Regions from separate parts of the Streptomyces spinoverrucosus genome, predicted to be linked through region 3. Evidence: riboswitches for the same ligand, from Rfam matches in the RefSeq annotation. Region 3 holds a riboswitch; each other region holds the start of a gene.
What was found. Region 3 has a riboswitch for cobalamin ahead of metE (5-methyltetrahydropteroyltriglutamate--homocysteine S-methyltransferase). Riboswitches for the same ligand answer to the same signal wherever they lie in the genome.

Region 1 (4,189 bases), on a different contig from region 3:
CTCAACGCGGGCCGCTGGGACTACCTGTTCAGCCTGATCAAGACCTTCGGCCACCGCACCGACTTCCTCCTGCCCGACCGGGCGAAGGTCACGATGTCCGCCCCGTTCATGCGGGCCTACACCGAACTCCTCGTCCGCACCTGCCACAAGCGCGGCGCCCACGCCATCGGCGGCATGGCGGCCCAGGTGCCGGGCAAGGACCCCGCCGCCAACGAGGCCGCGCTCGCCAAGGTCCGGCTGGACAAGGAGCGCGAGGCCGAGGACGGCTTCGACGGCTCCTGGGTCGCCCATCCGGGACTCGTCCCCGTCTGCCGCGAGGTCTTCGACGGTGTCCTCGGCGAACGCCCCCATCAGCTGGACCGGACCCGCGACGACGTCGAGGTGACCCCGGCCGGCCTGCTGTCCGTGCGCAGGATCAGCGGCCCGCCCACCCTGGAGGGGGTCCGCACCAACGTCTCCGTCGCGCTGCGCTACTTCGCCGCCTGGCTGCGCGGGCAGGGTGCGGTCGCCATCAACGGGCTGATGGAGGACGCGGCCACCGCCGAGATCGCCCGCGTGCAGATCTGGCAGTGGCTGCGGCACCGGGTCATCGACCGGGAGACCGTGGAGGAGATCCTCGACGACGAGACCGCCGCGCTCGGCGCCGAGTACCCGTGGGCGCCGGTCGACGACATCCGCGCCCTCTTCGAACGGACCGCGCTGACGGGCGAGTTGCCGTTGTTCTTCACGCCGGACGCCTACACGCGGCACCTGGTACGACGGACGGAGGCCGCGGCATGAGCGCGGCGATCGGACGCGTCGGCGTGGTCGGCGGCGGACAGATGGGCGCCGGCATCGCGGAGGTGTGCGCACGGGCCGGGCTCGACACCGTGGTCTGCGAGGCGGATGCCATCGCCGCCCGCGCCGCCCGCGACCGGATCGCGGGTTCCCTGGACCGTGCGGTGCGGCGGGGGAAGCTGACCCAGGAAGCCGCCGGTGACGCCCTCGCCAGGCTCGGCTTCACCAGCAGCCTGGACGACCTCGCCGACCGGCAGCTCGTCGTCGAGGCCGTGATCGAGAACGCCGACGCCAAGACCGAGATCTTCGCCGCGCTCGACAAGATCGTCGAGGATCCGGAGGCGGTGCTCGCCACCAACACCTCCTCCCTGCCGATCATGCGGCTCGGCATGGCTACGAGCCGCGCGGACCGAGTGGTCGGGCTGCACTTCTTCAACCCCGTGCCCGTACTGCCCCTGGTGGAGGTCGTGACCTCGCTCCACACGTCGGCCGCGACGACGGCCGCGGTGGAGGACTTCGCCACCCGGGCCCTCGGCAAGACGGTGATCCGTTCCCAGGACCGGGCGGGCTTCGTCGTCAACGCGCTCCTCATCCCGTATCTCCTGTCGGCGATCCGGATGGCCGAGTCCGGCTTCGCCACCGCCACCGACATCGACACCGGCATGGAGCTCGGCTGCGCCCACCCGATGGGCCCGCTGAAACTCGCCGACCTGATCGGCCTGGACACCGTCGCGTCCATCGCCGAGTCGCTCTACGACGAGTTCAAGGAACCCCTCTACGCTTCTCCCCCGCTGCTCCAGCGGATGGTCGAGGCGGGGCTGCTGGGCCGAAAGACCGGCCGGGGCTTCCACACCTACGACCAGGGCTGAGGGCCTGGTACGACGCGGGCTGAGGGGCCCGCACCGCCGCAGGGGTGAGGGTCCCGCGCGGCGCGACTGGGAAGGGCGGGAAGCGCGAGTGCGGCGCTTCCCGCCCCTCGGCGTTCCGCCTCCGACGTGCTCTGTGTCACCTTCCAGAGCCCGGACGGCTCCCTTGCCCGAGGGACGACACCCCGTAGGGTGGCCGGAGCAGCTGGTTCACCCCGTCCTCCCCCATAGCCCAAAAGCATGGGGGGACCCCATGGCGGGGTGTCGCAAGAGGGAACCCGGTGGGAATCCGGGACTGCCCCGCAGCGGTGAGCGGGAACGACCGCCGTCATACGCACTGGGTCCGACGTACCGGGCCTGGGAAGCGACGGCCAGTAGGTGTCCTCCTCGGTGAACGACGAGGGCGTGCCCGCGAGTCCGAAGACCTGCCACCTGCAGCTCGCCGACGCCGGCATCCACGAAGTGCCAACTGGTGACTTCTCGTACTACGACCACGTCCTCGACACCACCGTCATGGTCGGCGCGATCCCCGAGCGCCACCGCGCGGCCATGGCGGCCGACACCCTTGACGGCTACTTCGCCATGGCCCGCGGCACCCAGGACGTCGCGCCGCTGGAGATGACCAAGTGGTTCGACACCAACTACCACTACCTCGTGCCCGAGTTGGGCCCGGACTCGGTGTTCACGGCCGACTCGACAAAGCAAGTCGCCGAGCTGAAGGAGGCCCTGGCGCTGGGCCTGACCGCCCGCCCGGTCCTGGTCGGCCCCGTCACCTACCTGCTCCTCGCCAAGCCCGCACCGGGCGTCCCCGCGGACTTCGAGCCGCTCACCCTGCTCGACCGCCTGCTGCCGGTGTACGCCGAGGTGCTCGCCGACCTGCGCGCGGCCGGCGCCGAGTGGGTCCAGCTGGACGAGCCCGCCTTCGTACAGGACCGCACGCCTGCGGAACTGAACGCCGTCGAGCGCGCCTACCGCGACCTCGGCACGCTCACGCGTTCTCAGCACCGGGCCGGATCCTGACGCAGGTCGCCGAAATGCCGGACGGTAAGCGGTACTTCTGGGTCGCCAGGACCATCACCCGGGGCGGGTTCGGCCATCACGCCCCGCGCGCCGAGTTCGCCGTCGCGCTCGGCTGCGAACTGCGCCACGCGCACCGGCTCGTCTACGCCGAGGGCATTGCCCTGGACGACCCCCGCGCCGCGACGCCCATCGGCCTGGGCTGCCGGATCTGCGAACGCCGTGACTGCGCCCAACGGGCCCGTCCCCCGGCCGGGGGACGGCTCGCCATCGACCCCGACCGGCGGACGTACGTGCTAGTCGAGCCCCGACCAGCACCTCCAACTCCTCAAGGAACTGCTCGGTCTGCTTGGCCTGTTGAGCGAGCACGCGCACGCGGGCGCTCTGGCCGCCGATCTGCCGACGGCTGGCGATCAGCTGCTCGTACTCCTCCACGGTGAGGGCGACCGCCTCGTGGCCGCCGAGGGTGATGCGGCGCGGCTGGGGTCGTTTGGCCACTCGGTTCCTCCGCTCCTCGCCGGACGCCATCGGTGCTCGGAGAACGCGAAAGGGCCCCCGGATGGTTCCGCGAGCCCTCTCACGTCAGCGAACGTCCTCTCACCCGACGCTTACCTGTGGTGGAACTCGGGCGGCCGCTTGTCGACGAACGCGCCCATGCCCTCCTTCTGGTCCGCAGTCGCGAACACCGCGTGGAAGAGCCGCCGTTCGAAGCGGACGCCCTCCGCCAGGGTCGTCTCGAAGGACCGTGCCACCGCCTCCTTGGCCATCATCGCGACCGGCAGGGACATGCCCGCCACCGTCTCCGCGACGTTCAGCGCCTCTCCGATCAGTTCGTCGGCGGGCACGATCCGGGAGACCAGGCCCGCGCGCTCGGCCTCGGCGGCGTCCATGGTGCGCCCGGTCAGGCACAGTTCCATGGCCTTGGCCTTGCCGACCGCGCGGGTGAGCCGCTGGGAGCCGCCGATGCCGGGGATGACACCGAGCTTGATCTCCGGCTGCCCGAAGACGGCGGTGTCGGCGGCGAGCAGGATGTCGCAGAGCATGGCCAGTTCGCAGCCGCCGCCCAGCGCGTACCCGGAGACGGCGGCGACCGTCGGCGTGCGCAGCTGCCCCAGCCGGTCCCAGGCCGTGAACCAGTCGCTCAGGTACATGTCCATGTACCCCTGCGGCCGCATCTCCTTGATGTCGGCCCCGGCCGCGAACGCCTTCTCCGATCCGGTGATCACGATGCAGCCGCAGTCCGGGTCCCGGTCGAGGGCCTCGGTCGCCGCCACGACCTCCTCCATCACCTGGAGGTTGAGCGCGTTGAGGGCCTTCGGGCGGTCGAGAGTGAGCAGGGCGGTGCGGCCCTTGCGTTCGACGCGGATCGTGGCGTAGGTGTTCTCGGCGTCATTGCTCATGCCGCGTCCCCGTTCTCTTCTCCGCTGCGGTCCCTGATCGTCCGTACGATGCCGGAGAAGTCCTCCGTGTCACTGACGCGCTCGGCATAGGCGGTGTACAACTCGGCGGCACGCAGGCCGAGTTCCGCG
Region 2 (4,189 bases), on a different contig from region 3:
GCACGACCTCAGCCGCCGGGTGCGGGCCCGCCGGCTCGCCGTCGTCGAACAGGACGTGTCCGCCCACCACCACGTCAACGTCCGCCAGGTCGTGGAACTCGGGCGCACACCGTTCCGCGGCCGCTTCGACGCGCTGACGGAGCACGATCGGCGGATCGTCGACGCGGCGCTGGAACGGACCGACATCACCGGCAAGCAGTACCAGAGCTGGCACACCCTCTCCGGAGGGGAGAAGCAGCGTGCCCAACTCGCCCGCGCCCTCGCCCAGGAACCGCAGGAGATCCTGCTCGACGAACCCACCAACCACCTCGACATACGCCACCAGCTCGAACTCCTCGACCTGCTGACATCACTGGACGTCACCTGCGTCGTCGCCCTGCACGACCTCAACCTCGCCGCCCGTTACTGCGACCACATCGTCGTCCTCGACCACGGCGAGGTCGCCGCGGCGGGCACCCCGGAGGCCGTGCTGACCCCGGACCTGATCAAGTCGGTCTACGGCGTCAACGTCCTCGTCGACCGCGAACCCACCACCGGCACCCTCCGCATCACCTACCTGGCCGCCACCGCCACGGGAACGACTGCCACACAGGTGATGCAACTCGATCCCCAATAGGACTCGTCAGCTGCTGACCGGTGATGTCGTAGCCGGATGAGGAGAGTGCACCGCTTCGACAGACGACTGGGCATTCCCGCACCGCTTCCGGTGTTCGGGCCTACCTACCGAGGTTGGGGCCGTGGTTACAGGGGTTGGGGGGCCAGGGAACGGGCGGGGTGGCGGGGGTCCAGCCCTGGTGGCGGTAGAAGGACATGGCTCGTGGCGACTGGACGGACGTCAGCAGCCAGGAGCGGCCCTCGGGGGCGTCGGCGGTCACGGCCTCCAGGAGCTTGCCCGCGAGACCGGCGCCCCGGGCATCGGCGCGGACCGCGAGCTCGGGGCTCCGGCGGCGCGGGACACCTGGCTCCTCGGCGTCCCTCTCTGCCTCGGGCTCCCCGGCCTGTATCTGGCGTGAACGGCGCGCGCCGTGCTGTACGCCCTGCTGATCCACCTGCGGTACCAGCACCGCTTCCGGCGCCGGTCGTGACCCGCTTCAGCGGCGGGCGTCGTCCTCGAACGGGCGCGCCTCCGCCGCCGTAACCGTCTCCCCGGCCCGCACACCGTGCAGGACATGCGCCAGTACCTCCGCGCCACGGACCACGCGCGGGCCGGGGCGGTTGAAGTAGGCCGGGCCGTCGAGCACCCACACCCGGCCGGCCCGGACGGCGGGCAGGTCCGCCCAGCCGGGCAGAGCGGTCAGCAACTCCCGTTCCTTCAGCGTCCGTTCGGGAGCGAAGCCGCAGGGCAGCACCAGGACGACGTCCGGCTGGGCCGCGCGTACGGCCTCCCAGGTCATCGGCTTGGTGTGTTCGCCGGGCGCGGCGAGCAGCGGCTCGCCCCCGGCGCGGGTGATCTGCTCGGGCACCCAGTGTCCGGCGGGCCACAGCGGGTCCAGCCACTCGATGGCGACGACGCGCGGCCGGTCCCGCCCCGCCACCGCAGCACGGACCCGGTCGAGCCGGGCCCGCAGCTCCGCCCGACGCTGCTCGGCCCGCTCCCGCACTCCGAGCAGCTCGCCGACCGTGACCAGACAGTCCAGTACGTCGTCGAGAGTGCGCGGCTCCAGGCTGAGGACGCGGGTGCCGGCGTCCAGGACACGTACGGCCCGGCTCACCTTCTCGTACGACACGGCGCACACGTCGCACAGGTCCTGGGTGAGGACGACGTCCGGGCGGAGGCCGGCCAGGGCCTCGGTGTCGAGGGTGTAGAGGGACGACCCGGAGTGCGCCGAGCCGCCCACGGCGTCGGAGATCTCGCGGCTGGTGAGGTCGTCCGGGGTGAATTCCGCACGCGTGACGACCTGTACGCCGGTCACCGAAGCGGGAGGCCAGTCGCACTCGTGGGTCCGGCCGACCAGCCGTTCGATGAGGCCGAGCTCGGCCACGATGTCGGTCGCGGCGGGCAGCAGGGAGACGATGCGCATACCGCGACCCTAGGCGCCCGATGTCATCCGCCGCACGGCAGGACTGGATTTACTAGGACGTCCAACTATATATTCGTGGGGAAGGCCCGCGGTGCAGGGAAGCCGGTGTGAATCCGGCACGGTCCCGCCACTGTGACCGGGGAGTACGCCGTCGAGAGATACGCCACTGACGAGCTGGATGTCGGGAAGGCGGACGGCGCGCGCTGATCCGGGAGTCAGGATACCGGCCGTGGGATTTGTTCCGTGTTGTCCACGAGGATGGAGCAGACACGCATGGCACCGGTGTGCACCCACGACCCAGGTGAATCCCCCGTTCTCTGACGAGGACGGGCTTCGAGCCATACGCGATCTCGCGCTGCCCCGCACCCCGACGCCACGAGCGTCCCGAGGTGCCGGACCGGCGTGCCATCCCCGGATCCCACCTGACGAGAGCAGGCATCGATGGTCCGCGAACACGACCGCGCCGCTGTGCGCGAGTTGACCCATTTCGTCGGCGGCAAGCACACCCCGGGTACATCGGGGGCCTACGGCGAGGTGTACGACCCCAACACCGGCCGCGTCCAGGCCCATGTACCGCTGGCGAACCGTGCCGAGACCGCGGCGGCCATCGCCGACGCCGCCGAGGCCCAGCGCGAATGGGCCGCCTGGAACCCGCAGCGCCGGGCGCGTGTGCTCCTGCGCTTCCTCCAGCTTGTGGAGGAGGAGAAGGATGCGCTGGCCCGGCTGCTGTCCTCCGAGCACGGCAAGACCATCGCCGACGCGCACGGTGACATCCAACGCGGCTTGGAGGTCGTCGAGTTCGCAGCGGGCATCCCGCACCTGCTCAAGGGCGAGTTCACCGACAACGCGGGCACGGGCATCGACGTGCACTCGCTGCGCGCACCGCTCGGCGTGGTCGCCGGGATCACCCCGTTCAACTTCCCCGCGATGATTCCCCTGTGGAAGGCCGCCCCGGCCCTGGCCTGCGGCAACGCCTTCATCCTCAAGCCCTCCGAGCGCGACCCGTCGGTCCCGCTCCGCCTCGCGGAACTCTTCCTGGAGGCGGGCCTGCCGCCCGGCGTCCTCAACGTCGTCAACGGCGCCCGCGAGACCGTCGACACCCTCCTCGAAGACCCGCGCGTCGCCGCCCTCGGCTTCGTCGGCTCCACCCCGATCGCCGCGCACGTCTACGCCACCGCCGCCGCCCACGGCAAGCGCGCCCAGTGCTTCGGCGGCGCCAAGAACCACATGATCGTGATGCCGGACGCCGACCTCGACCAGGCCGTCGACGCCCTGATCGGTGCCGGATACGGCTCGGCGGGCGAGCGCTGCATGGCGATCTCCGTGGCCGTACCGGTGGGCGAACAGACCGCCGACGCCCTCGTGGCCCGCCTCAAGGACCGCATCGCCGGCCTGCGCATCGGCCGCAGCGACGACCCGGACGCCGACTTCGGCCCCCTGGTCGGCCAAGACGCCGTCGACCGCGTCCGCTCCTACGTCGACCTCGGTGTCGAGGAGGGCGCCGAACTCGTCGTCGACGGACGGGACTTCACCCTCCCCGGCCACGAGGACGGCTTCTTCGCGGGCGCCTCCCTCTTCGACCGGGTGACTCCTTCCATGCGCATCTACCAGGAGGAGATCTTCGGCCCGGTCCTGTCCGTCGTCCGCGCCGCCGACTACGAGGAGGCCCTGCGCCTGCCCAGCGAGCACACCTACGGCAACGGCGTCGCGATCTTCACCCGGGACGGCGACACCGCCCGCGACTTCACCCGGCGTGTGAACACCGGCATGGTCGGCGTCAACGTGCCCATCCCGGTGCCGGTCGCCTACCACACGTTCGGCGGCTGGAAGCGCTCCGGATTCGGCGATCTGAACCAGCACGGTCCGGACGCGATCCGCTTCTACACCCGTACGAAGACGGTCACTTCACGCTGGCCCGCCGGCCTCAGGGAAGGCGCCAGTTTCACCATCCCGACGATGGGGTGAGCGGTATGACCATGCTCACCGAGGACCAGCAGGCCCTTGTCGAGACCACCCTCGACTTCGCCCAGGACCATCTCGCCCCGCACGCCCTCGACTGGGACCGGGACAAGCACTTCCCCGTCGACGTGCTCCGCAAGGCGGCCGGTCTCGGCCTCGGCGGCGTGTACGTCCGTGAGGAGTCCGGAGGCTCCGGCCTCACTCGCGCC
Region 3 (4,189 bases):
CCGGTCTGTACGCGGCCGGCGAGGTCGCGGGCTTCGGCGGAGGCGGCGTCCACGGATACCGCTCACTGGAGGGCACCTTCCTCGGCGGCTGCCTGTTCTCCGGCCGCGCGGCGGGACGGGCGGCGGCCGAGGCGACCGCGACCTGAACCGGCTCGGTCGGCCCCCGGAGAGGGACCGGGACACTCGCGGCGCCCCGGCCCCTCCTTCGGATTCGTCCGGGTCAGGACACGGACAACTCCCCGCGGACCGTGCGGGCCGCGGCGACCAGGTTCTCCAGGGACGCCCGGGTCTCGGGCCAACCGCGGGTCTTCAGCCCGCAGTCGGGGTTGACCCACAGCCGCTCCGCGGGGATCGCCCGCAACCCCGTGCGCAGCAGTTCGGCCGCCTCCTCGGCGCTCGGGACGCGCGGGGAGTGGATGTCGTACACGCCGGGCCCGGCCTCGCGCGGGTAGCCGTGCGCGGCCAGCTCCCGGGCCACCTGCATGTGGGAGCGGGCGGCCTCCAGGCTGATGACGTCGGCGTCGAGGTCGTCGATGGCCCGGACGATGTCGCCGAACTCGGCGTAGCACATGTGGGTGTGGATCTGGGTGTCCGGGCGCACGCCACCGGTGGTGACCCGGAACGCCTCCGTCGCCCACGCCAGATACGCGGGGCGGTCGGCGGCGCGCAGCGGCAGGGTTTCGCGCAGGGCGGGCTCGTCGACCTGGATCACCGAAGTGCCCGCCGCCTCAAGGTCGTTCACCTCGTCGCGCAGGGCGAGGGCGACCTGGCGGGCGGTGTCGCCGAGGGGCTGGTCGTCGCGCACGAAGGACCAGGCGAGCATGGTGACCGGCCCGGTGAGCATGCCCTTGACCGGGCGGGAGGTGAGGGACTGGGCGTACGTCGTCCACCGCACGGTCATCGGCTCGGGTCGGGAGATGTCGCCGGCCAGGATCGGCGGACGGACGTACCGGGTGCCGTACGACTGGACCCAGCCGTGCTGGGTGGCGAGGTAGCCGGTGAGCTGCTCGGCGAAGTACTGGACCATGTCGTTGCGCTCGGGCTCGCCGTGCACGAGGACGTCGAGGCCGGTCTTCTCCTGGAAGGAGATCACGTCCTGGATCTCGGCCCTGATGCGCTCCTCGTAGCCGGCGTCGTCGATCCGCCCCGCCCTCAGGTCGGCGCGGGCGGCGCGCAGTTCGCCGGTCTGCGGGAACGAGCCGATGGTCGTGGTCGGCAGCAGGGGCAGGCCGAGGTGGGAGCGCTGGGCGGCGGTCCGCTCGGCGTACGGCTGGGAACGGCGGGCGTCGGCCTCCGTGACGGCGGCGGCGCGGGCCCGGACGGCCGGGTCGTGGGTGATGGGCGAGCTCGCGCGGGAGGCCAGGTCGGCGCGGTTCGCGGCCAGTTCGGCGGCGATGGTGTCGGTGCCCTGGGCCAGGCCGCGCGCGAGGGTGACGATCTCGGCGGTCTTCTGCCGGGCGAAGGCGAGCCAGCGCAGGATCTGCGGCTCGATGTCCCGTTCCAGGCCGGTGTCGAGGGGCACGTGGAGGAGGGAGCAGGAGGCGGCCACGTCCACCCGGTCGGCCAGGCCCAGCAGGGTGCCGAGGGTGGTGAGCGACGCCGACAGGTCGTTGACCCAGATGTTGCGGCCGTTGACGACACCGGCGACCAGGCGCTTGCCGGGCAGCCCACCGACGGCGGCGAGGGCGTCCAGATTGGCGGCGGCCGACTCGGTGAAGTCCAGCGCGAGGCCCTCGACGGGCGACTTGGCCAGCACGGGCAGGGCGTCACCGAGCCGGTCGAAGTACGAGGCGACCAGCAGCTTGGGCCGGTCGGGCAGCGCGCCGAGGTCGCGGTAGGCGCGGGCGGCGGCGTTCAGTTCGGCGGGCGTACGGTCCTGGACGAGGGCGGGCTCGTCGAGCTGCACCCACTCGGCGCCGGCCGCACGCAGGTCGGCGAGCACCTCGGCGTACACGGGCAGCAGCCGGTCCAGCAGCGTGAGCGGTTCGAAGTCCGCGGGCACGCCCGGTGCGGGCTTGGCGAGCAGCAGGTAGGTGACGGGGCCGACGAGGACCGGCCGGGCCGTCAGGCCCAGGGCGAGGGCCTCCTTCAGCTCCGCGACCTGCTTGGTGGAGTCGGCGGCGAAGACGGTGTCCGGGCCCAACTCCGGCACGAGGTAGTGGTAGTTGGTGTCGAACCACTTGGTCATCTCCAGCGGCGCCACGTCCTGGGTGCCACGGGCCATGGCGAAATAGCCGTCGAGCGCGTCGGCGGCGACGGCTTCCCGGTGCCGTTCGGGGATCGCGCCGACCATGACGGTGGTGTCGAGCACGTGGTCGTAGTACGAGAAGTCACCGGTCGGCACCTCGTGGACACCGGCCTCGGCGAGTCGGCGCCAGTTGCCGGCGCGGAGCTCGGCGGCGGTGGTGCGGAGGGCGTCGGCGGTGACGCGGCCCTTCCAGTAGCCCTCGATCGCCTTCTTCAGTTCCCGGTTCTGTCCCTGGCGGGGGTAGCCGTACACGGTGGCCCGTGCTGCCGCGGCTGCGGACTTGCTGGTCACGGAGATCTCCTTCGCGAGATGAATCCCTGAGATCCCGGAGACGGGGACGAGAGCGCGAAGGGGTGACGAACCGGACGGAAACCACGTCGCGCGGCAGCAGGTGCTGCGCGGTCGTCCGCCTGGTATGTACGCCGACCCGCCCTCGAGGTCACCGGGATGTCCACGCACGAGGGGTCGCGCGCGGGCAGTTGGCAGGTCTTCGGACTCGCGGGCACGCCTCGTGTCGTACGAGGCACCTACTGGCCGTCGCTTCCCAGGCCCATTTCCTCGGGGCCCAGTGCGTAAGACGGCGGTCGTTCCCGCTCACCGCTGCGGGGCAGTCCCGGATTCCCACCGGGTTCCCTCTTACGACGCTCCCGCCTGGCTGACGGGGCGAACCAGCTGCGTGGGTCAGCCTACGCGGCGGCGCGGGGGAGGGGAGGGCGCGTCCGGCATTCGGATGGTGAGGTGGGACACGCGAGGACGCGCCGGGAACCAGCCGCCCCTTCCTTCCGACTGCTGTGGAGGAGTGAGGAGGTGGCATGGACGGACTGGACGTCGTGATGCGCGATGTCGCCTGCCGGCACGGCCGTGTGGAGGCCGTGCGGGACGTCGACCTCGACGTCGCGGCCGGCCGGCGGGTGGCGTTGACCGGTACCAACGGCTCGGGCAAGACCACGCTGCTGCGGGCGGTGCTCGGCCTGCACCGCCAGTGCGGCGGCCGGATCCTGGTCGGAGGCCGGGACACCCGCAGCGCGGCCGAGTGGGCGTGGCGGCGCCGGGTGTGCGCGTGGATTCCGCAGAAACCGGCGGTCGGCCGGTTTCCGCTGCTGGCCGGGGAGTTGCTGGCGAGTGGTGGCGCGCGGGCCGAGGCGGTGGAGGCGGCGGCGAAGCTCGGCGTGGGACACCTGGTGGACCGGCCGTTGCACACGCTGTCCGGGGGCCAGTTGCAGCGGATGTACCTGGCACGGGCGGTCGGCTGTGTGGCCGCCGGCGCCGGGGTGCTGCTGGCCGACGAGCCCACCGCGGCGCTCGACTTCGCCGGGCAGGAGGAGGCCGCCGACGTGCTGCTGTCCCTGCCGGTGACCGTCGTGGTCGTCACGCACGACAGGGCGCTGGCCGACCGTTGCGACCGGGTGCTGGAGATGGCCGCGGGCTGTCTGCGGGAGGTGCGGTGAACGCCCTGGCCGCGGCCGACGTCGGCCAGTTGCTGCAGCTCGTCCCGGTCCAGCGCGCGGGGGTCGCCCTGCTGCTGGCGGCCGTGGGCCTGCCCGTGATCGGTGTCGTGATCGTCGGGCTCGACATCATGCCGGTGCGGTTCGCGATGATGCACGTGGCGCTGCTCGGTATCGCGGTCGGTCTGCTGACCGGCCTCGACCCGATGCTGTGCGCGCTGCTCGCCTGCGCTCTCGCCGGGGCCGGTGTCGCGCCGCTGGCCCGCACCCCGGACGGGCTGTCCGGGGCGATGGGCCTGTTGATGAGCCTGGCGATCGCGGCCGCACTGCTCGTGCTCGCGGTCTCCGGGGTCAACGCGGCGGGCGCGTTCGCGCTGCTGTGGGGGTCGATCCTGTCGGTGGGCACCGCCGACCTGTGGGTGATCGGCGCCCTGGCCGTCGTCGTCCCGGCCCTGTTCTGGTGGCGGCGCCGCGATCTCGCCCTGCTGCTGTACGA

Region 1: linked by a shared signal. The riboswitch ahead of I2W78_RS06920 (5-methyltetrahydropteroyltriglutamate--homocysteine S-methyltransferase) and the one ahead of metE (5-methyltetrahydropteroyltriglutamate--homocysteine S-methyltransferase) in region 3 are both predicted to bind cobalamin.
Region 2: linked by a shared signal. The riboswitch ahead of I2W78_RS06950 (CoA-acylating methylmalonate-semialdehyde dehydrogenase) and the one ahead of metE (5-methyltetrahydropteroyltriglutamate--homocysteine S-methyltransferase) in region 3 are both predicted to bind cobalamin.

What each region holds. Positions count from the first base shown of each region.
Region 1 is NZ_JADPZX010000001.1:1,507,625-1,511,813, forward strand. It holds gene aceB (malate synthase A) at 1-780, shown strand, start outside; gene I2W78_RS06915 (3-hydroxybutyryl-CoA dehydrogenase) at 777-1,646, shown strand; cobalamin riboswitch at 1,870-2,090, shown strand; partial or broken gene I2W78_RS06920 (5-methyltetrahydropteroyltriglutamate--homocysteine S-methyltransferase) at 2,079-2,636, shown strand; gene I2W78_RS40300 (short-chain fatty acyl-CoA regulator family protein) at 2,540-3,100, shown strand; gene I2W78_RS06930 (enoyl-CoA hydratase) at 3,269-4,060, opposite strand; gene mmsB (3-hydroxyisobutyrate dehydrogenase) at 4,057-4,189, opposite strand, start outside.
Region 2 is NZ_JADPZX010000001.1:1,514,595-1,518,783, reverse strand. It holds gene I2W78_RS06965 (ABC transporter ATP-binding protein) at 1-616, shown strand, start outside; partial or broken gene I2W78_RS40305 (GNAT family N-acetyltransferase) at 762-935, opposite strand; gene I2W78_RS06955 (cobalamin-binding protein) at 1,092-2,021, opposite strand; cobalamin riboswitch at 2,094-2,267, shown strand; gene I2W78_RS06950 (CoA-acylating methylmalonate-semialdehyde dehydrogenase) at 2,463-3,986, shown strand; gene I2W78_RS06945 (acyl-CoA dehydrogenase family protein) at 3,992-4,189, shown strand, end outside.
Region 3 is NZ_JADPZX010000002.1:7,240-11,428, reverse strand. It holds gene I2W78_RS35510 (FAD-binding dehydrogenase) at 1-146, shown strand, start outside; gene metE (5-methyltetrahydropteroyltriglutamate--homocysteine S-methyltransferase) at 221-2,539, opposite strand; cobalamin riboswitch at 2,713-2,936, opposite strand; gene I2W78_RS35500 (metal ABC transporter ATP-binding protein) at 3,061-3,696, shown strand; gene I2W78_RS35495 (metal ABC transporter permease) at 3,693-4,189, shown strand, end outside.